DNA from 3 places in the Thermosipho africanus Ob7 genome. Region 1 is predicted to be linked to each of the others. Evidence: riboswitches for the same ligand, from Rfam matches in the RefSeq annotation. Region 1 holds a riboswitch; each other region holds the start of a gene.
The links. Region 1 has a riboswitch for cobalamin ahead of OB7_RS01615 (ABC transporter substrate-binding protein). Riboswitches for the same ligand answer to the same signal wherever they lie in the genome.

Region 1 (2,267 bases):
TTTGATGAAAGTGTGGTAAAGATATTAATAACTGCATCTGGTGGTGCAATAAGAGATAAAGAAAATATAGATGATTTATCAGTCGAAGATATATTAAACCATCCAGTTTGGAGTATGGGTAAAAAAATAACTGTAGATTCTTCAACAATGGTAAATAAAGCATTTGAAGTAATTGAAGCTTTCGAACTCTTTGAATTGGAAAATATTGAGGTAAAAATACATCCAACTGGAACAGTTCATGGAGCTGTATTTTTAAAAGATGGGACTGTAAAAATTCATTTTGGATTTCCAGATATGAAAATTCCAATTTCTTACTCACTAAGTTATCCAAATAGATTATACGAAAATAAAAATTGGCCAAATTTTGAAAGTAAAAATTTTATATTTGAAGATGTAAATCCCTCAAAATATCCTGCTTTTTTCTATGGAAGAAGTATAATTAAGGAACTTGCAAAAAGAATAGCCTTCAATGCAGCTGACGAAATTGCTGTAGAAAAATTCCTAAATGGTCAAATAAAATTTTCAAAAATAGCTGATATAGTCATAAACACATGCGAAAAAATAAATGGAAATATAAATGATTTTAAAGAAATTTTTGAAATAGACAAGATTGCAAGACAAATTGCAAAAGAACAATATTAGTGTTATAATCTATTTGCAGCAACTTAATATTTTCCCTTTCAAATAAGGGAAGCCGGTGAAAGTCCGGCACGGGGACGCCACCGTAACCGGGGACGAAATCCACAAAATGCCACTGGGATATTTCCTGGGAAGGCGTGGAGAGTAGGATGATCCGGAAGTCGGGATACCTTATTTGAAAGGAAAGCAATCCACCTTTGCGGTCCCTAAGGGTGGGCATTTTTCTTTAAAATATTATATAGGAGGGATAAAGGATGAAAAGATTGGCTATTTTTTTAAGTGTCTTATTAACTACATTTATATTTGCACTCTCTATTGTTGATGATGCCGGAAGATTGGTAAGCTTTGATAAAATACCTGAAAGGATAGTTTCTGCTGCTCCAAGCTCTACAAAATTTCTTGTAAAACTTGGTCTTGGAGAGAATATAGTTGGTGTTACAGATTGGGATTCTTTTAATGCTGAAAAAATTGGAAATATGGTACCACTAAACATAGAAAAAATTATTTCATTAAATCCTGACATTGTAATCACTTTCGGTGGTTTTCAACTTCCAGAAGTTCAAAAGCTAGAAAAATTCGGTATTAAAGCACTTGTTTTAAATCCTACAACACTAAATGACGTTGCAAGAGATGTAATGCTTCTTGGAAATGTATTTGGTAAAGAACAAATAGCATCTGAAATTGCAAATAAAATAAAACAAACAATTTCAGACTATGGTGTAAAGAGCTCAAAAGTGCCTCTTGAAAAAAGACCAAAAGTCTTTTTCACAATAACAGTTCCAAATAATGAAACAAAAGACCTTTGGACTGCAGGAACTGGCTCTTATGTAAATGAATTGATTACATACGCAGGTGGAGTAAATATTTGTGCTCCTTATTCTGGTAATAATGGATGGTTCTCTGTAAATTGGGAATTTTTAACATACAATGATCCTGATATAATAATTGTCGCATCATACATTAGCGCAGATGAAACTATAAAGCAAATAAAATCGCATGAAATATTTAAAAACCTTAAGGCCGTTAAAAACAACAAAATATTTGTTATTGATGGCAACGACATAAGCTCAATATCTCCAGATATAGTAAAATATCTTGAAATTTTTTATAACTTCTTTTATGGAGGAAAATAATGACTAAAATAAACATTTATAAGACTGGAAGGATCATCCTTCCAGTCTTGTTCTTCTTAGTAATTCTTATAAATCTTTCTATAGGAACTGTGAAAATTCCAATCTCTCAAATATTTAATCCTGAAAATGAGAAAATAAAATTCCTCATATGGAATGTTAGATTTCCAAGAATATTAATGAGCCTAATAGCTGGTTCAGGCCTTGCACTTGTTGGAAACATCTACCAAACAATTATGAAAAATCCACTTGTTGATCCTTATCTAATTGGTACATCTTCAGGGGCCGGTTTTGGTGCAGTTTTAGCACTTTATGTTGCTGTTTCATTGAACAGAACCGTCAGTGTCAATGTATTTTCTTTTGCATTTTCATTACTTGCTTCACTATTAACAATTATTCTTGCAAAAAGAAAGAGAATAATTCCTATAACTCACCTTATTCTTTCAGGTGTATTAATTAGTACTATATTTTCATCTGCTACAATCTTATTAATAAATC
Region 2 (2,267 bases), on a different contig from region 1:
AGAATGCGCATTTCTATCGTTAAATCCATATTTTCCAATTAATTTCCCTGAAGAATAGACTTTAATATATGAACAATCAACATATGGGAAATATACATAACTATATCCATTTGGAATTTGAAATTTCAAATGGAATGTCCTTCTTGAATTTAGAGTTGAAGAAATCGGAAGAGAAATTCCATTCTCCGCCTTTACTATTTTTACTCCTTTAGGATATGATAAATAATAAAAGGATATGGGAAAAAATGCAAATATGATAAAAGCTATCAAAAAGTATTTTAAATAAAATCTAAACATCAAAAAAACGCCTCCCACGTTTTATTTTAACACAAAAAAGCAGGATTTTTATCAAAATTCAACTTTTTACAAACTTAAAAAAGACTGATATAGTTTGACATAAAAAGAAAGATAGAATATAATTTTAGTGTATCGGGGTGTAGCGCAGTTGGCTAGCGCGCTTGCATGGGGCGCAAGAGGTCGCTGGTTCAAGTCCAGTCACCCCGACCAAAAGGCCGGGCTAACCGGCCTTTTATAGTATATAATATAGAAAACCATCATAGGTTAAGGGAACACCGGTGAAAGGCCGGGGCTGCCCAGCAACCGTAACCGGGGACGAAATCCACAGGATGCCACTGGGAGTATTTCCTGGGAAGGCGTGGAGAGTAGGTTGATCCGGGAGCCGGGAGACCTGCCTATGATGAAAGTCACTTCCCGAATGCTAGGGCATTTCGGGGAAATTTTTGTTTTTATTAAGGTGAAAATATGAAAGGATGCTACTTACTATTAATTGAATTGCCAATAGATACCAAAATAAAAAAATGGAATCTAAAAAAAGGTACTTACGTATATGTAGGCTCTGCTATGAACAATATTGAAAAAAGAGTATCTAGGCACCTGTCCAAAAATAAAAAGTTGCACTGGCATATTGACTATCTTCTCGATAAATCAAACGTAAAATCAGTTGTAATGGTTTCTTCAGAAACAAAATGCGAGGAAAAGATTTCACTCTACATGTCTCAATTTTTTACAGGTCCAAAAGGGTTTGGCAGTTCAGATTTAAAAGTACAGACCAATCTATATTATATAGATAATTTCGATAATTTTTCAAAAATACTTTCAAACATACTCAAGGGGGAATTAAAATGAACGAGGCAGGATATCTTGAAGAACTTGCCAGTAAACTTTTTAAAATAAAAAAGCAAATTCCATTGCCAATGTTCAAGGACAAAAGAGTTTATGTATTTGCAGCAGATCATGGAGTAGTACAAAACGGAGTTTCTGCGTATCCTAAAAACGTGACCTATCAAATGGTTTTAAATTATTTTAAAGGTGGTGCAGGTATAAACGTCTTTGCAAGACATATGGGGCTTAAATTTTTTGTAGTAGATAGTGGCGTAGATTATGATTTTGAAGATAATCCTTCATTGATAAAAATGAAAGTAGGATATGGCACAAAAGATTTTTCAATGGGGCCTGCAATGACAAGAGAAGAAGCAATTACATGTATTGAATATGGAATGAAAGTTGCAAAAAAAGCTATAAGCCAAGGAGCAGATTTACTTGTAATAGGTGACAAAGGTATTGGAAATACAACAACGGCAACCGCAATATTTGCCTCATTTGGCTTTGATGTGAATAAAATAACCGATATTGGAACACCTATTCCTCCTTCTTCTGTAATAAAGAAAAGAAATATTGTAAAGAAAGCTTTGAAAATAAATAGGCCAAATCCAAATGATCCAATTGATGTTCTCTCTAAGGTTGGTGGATACTGCATAGGTCAAATGGCAGGTTTCATCTTAGAAGCTTTTAAAAATAAAGTCCCCGTGGTTATAGACGGATTTCCAACAACCGCCGGATTTTACCTAGCGTATAAGATAAATGAAAGAGTTTTAGATTACGCCTTTTTCGGACATTTATCAAAAGTAAAAGGGCATAAAGTCATTTTGGATAGCCTAGGTGTAAGGCCTATCTTAGATCTTGATATGAGGCTTGGTGAAGGAACAGGTGCGGCATTATCCGTTTATTTAATAGAAGCCGCTATAAAATACTTTAACTTTAAAAATGAAAAGGTGATATCATGATAACCCTTATAACTGGTGGTGTAAAATCAGGAAAAAGTAGTTTTGCTTTAAAGTTATCAGAAAACTTTAAAAAAAAGGCATTTATTGCAACTGGTGTTGCTTTTGATGAAGAGATGAAAAAAAGAATAGAAAAACATAAACAAGAAAGAATAGGTTTTGACACTTTTGAAGAACCAATAGAGG
Region 3 (2,267 bases), on a different contig from region 1:
CTTCAAAATATCTGTATACAATCTCTTTTGTTTCTTGAACTCTACTACCATGAGCAACCAATAATATACCCTTCATTTTACATCCTCCAAATTCTGGTCAATTCCCTTTGAAACATTGGCTGAGTCAAAGGTAGCCATCTCCCTTATCATCTTTATAGCTGCTTCTATAAGTGGCATAGAAAGAACTGCTCCTGTTCCCTCACCAAGTCTCATATCAAGATCGAGAATAGGACGCAAATTTAAAGAATCCAATATAACTTTGTGACCTTTTACGTAAGATTTGTGTCCACTAAATACGTAATTTATAACATCTTTGTCTAAATAGTAGGAAATTAAAAATGCCGAAGTGGTGGGAAAACCATCAATTACGACAGGAACTTTAGAGTGTGCAGCTTCAAGTATAAATCCTGCCATTTCACCTATGCAGTATCCTCCAACCTTTGAAAGAACATCTATTGGGTCATTTGGATCAGGCCTGTTAACTTCAATTGCTCTTAATATTGCCTCTCTTTTCCTTTTAATTCCTTCGCTATCAAGCGGTGTTCCAATGTCGATAATATCATCAATGTTGTATCCAAATGCAACAGCAATCGCAGAAGCGGTTGTGGTGTTCCCTATCCCCATATCCCCCACAGCAAGAAGATCTGCTCCTTCCTCTATTGCCTCTCTTGCTATTTTTTTACCAAGCTCAATGCACTTTTCTGCTTCCTCTCTACTCATTGCAGGACCTTTTGTAAAATCTTTTGTACCATAACCGACCTTCATTTTTATCAATGAATGATTATCTTGAAAATCATAATCAACGCCTGCATCAACCACATAAACCTTTGCACCAACATGTCTTGAAAAGACATTTATTGCAGCACCACCATTTAAAAAGTTAAAAACCATTTGATAAGTAACATCCTTAGGATATGCAGAAACTCCATTTTCTACAACACCATGATCTGATGCAAAGACGTATACTCTCTTGTCGTTAAACAATTCTGGAATTTCTTTGTTTTGAATAAGTGCCATCTTTAGTGCGATGTCTTCTAGATATCCAAGACTTCTAACCGGTTTTGTTAAGTTATTTAGCCTATCAATAACCTTTTGTTTTAAATCCACAAAATCCCCCCTTTGAATATATCTAAACAAAAATTTCCACAAAAAGCCCCTAGCTTTTGTGGAATTGCTACACCTTAGGCAGGTCTCCCGGCTCCCGGATCAACCTACTCTCCACGCCTTCCCAGGAAATACTCCCAGTGGCATTCTGTGGATTTCGTCCCCGGTTACGGTTGCTGGGCAGCCCCGGCCTTTCACCGGCGTTCCCTTTTAAACCGCTTTGGTACCCAAGGTGTTAACATTATATTCAATTTTCTGTATGCATTATACCACCAATTTTTACCTTTATCAACTTAGACTTTTAGTTATAAACTTTGATTATTTGCAAATCTTGATTTAAAAGCACAAATTTTGCAGGATATCCTTCCTTTATTCTTCCCCCATCTATACCTACGCTCTTTAGAGCGTTATAAGAAGATACCTTTGATAAATCCTTTAATGAGCAATTAGTAACCTTTTTAAAGTTTCTCAGTCCATCACTAAATTTCAGAGTACTCCCAGCAAGCGCACCATTTTCTAGCCTTGCTATACCATCTTTGACTTTAACCAGTAACCCTCCAAGGTCATATATCCCATCCTTTAAACCTGCTGCAGAAATACTATCTGTTACAAGAATTATCCTATCAGGTCCAAGTAATTTATATACAAGTCTTAAAAAATCTTGCGAAAGATGTATTAAATCTGGAATAATCTCAACAAATGGTTTATAAAGAAATACGCCACCAACAATCCCTATTTCTCTGTGGTGAAGTTGTGGTAGAGCATTTGGAAAATGCGTTATCCTATTTACTCCAGCCTCATATGCTTTTTTGAAAATATCAAATGTAGCATTTGAATGCCCTATAGATGCTGCTACTTTATTTTCTTTTAGTATTTTCAAAAGTTCAAAAAAACCTTTAATTTCTGGTGCAATTGTCATAATTTTTATTCTTTCAAGGTCTATAATTTTTCCATCAAAATCAGTTATATACTTCTTGTTTTGAGCTCCAGCCCTTTCTTTGTTTATAAAGGGCCCTTCAAGATGTAAATAAAATAGTGAAGAATGCTTTGCTGAAGAAAATTTTTTAATAACCTTTTCTAACATTTTAAAATCCGCAGAAACTGTTGTTGGAAAAAGATAAGTAACGCCTTCTTTTTCAACAAGATCTGCCCATTGTTTAAAT

Region 2: linked by a shared signal. The riboswitch ahead of OB7_RS08340 (GIY-YIG nuclease family protein) and the one ahead of OB7_RS01615 (ABC transporter substrate-binding protein) in region 1 are both predicted to bind cobalamin.
Region 3: linked by a shared signal. The riboswitch ahead of cobT (nicotinate-nucleotide--dimethylbenzimidazole phosphoribosyltransferase) and the one ahead of OB7_RS01615 (ABC transporter substrate-binding protein) in region 1 are both predicted to bind cobalamin.

Annotation. Positions count from the first base shown of each region.
Region 1 covers NZ_NKRG01000001.1:312,266-314,532, reverse strand. Annotated here, with positions in the region: gene OB7_RS01620 (1-deoxy-D-xylulose-5-phosphate reductoisomerase) at 1-642, shown strand, start outside; cobalamin riboswitch at 667-831, shown strand; gene OB7_RS01615 (ABC transporter substrate-binding protein) at 894-1,772, shown strand; gene OB7_RS01610 (FecCD family ABC transporter permease) at 1,772-2,267, shown strand, end outside.
Region 2 covers NZ_NKRG01000008.1:34,188-36,454, reverse strand. Annotated here, with positions in the region: gene OB7_RS08350 (GGDEF domain-containing protein) at 1-297, opposite strand, end outside; tRNA gene OB7_RS08345 (tRNA-Pro) at 431-507, shown strand; cobalamin riboswitch at 542-710, shown strand; gene OB7_RS08340 (GIY-YIG nuclease family protein) at 763-1,146, shown strand; gene cobT (nicotinate-nucleotide--dimethylbenzimidazole phosphoribosyltransferase) at 1,143-2,084, shown strand; gene cobU (bifunctional adenosylcobinamide kinase/adenosylcobinamide-phosphate guanylyltransferase) at 2,081-2,267, shown strand, end outside.
Region 3 covers NZ_NKRG01000008.1:51,290-53,556, reverse strand. Annotated here, with positions in the region: gene OB7_RS08425 (sirohydrochlorin chelatase) at 1-76, opposite strand, end outside; gene cobT (nicotinate-nucleotide--dimethylbenzimidazole phosphoribosyltransferase) at 73-1,107, opposite strand; cobalamin riboswitch at 1,168-1,350, opposite strand; gene nagA (N-acetylglucosamine-6-phosphate deacetylase) at 1,406-2,267, opposite strand, start outside.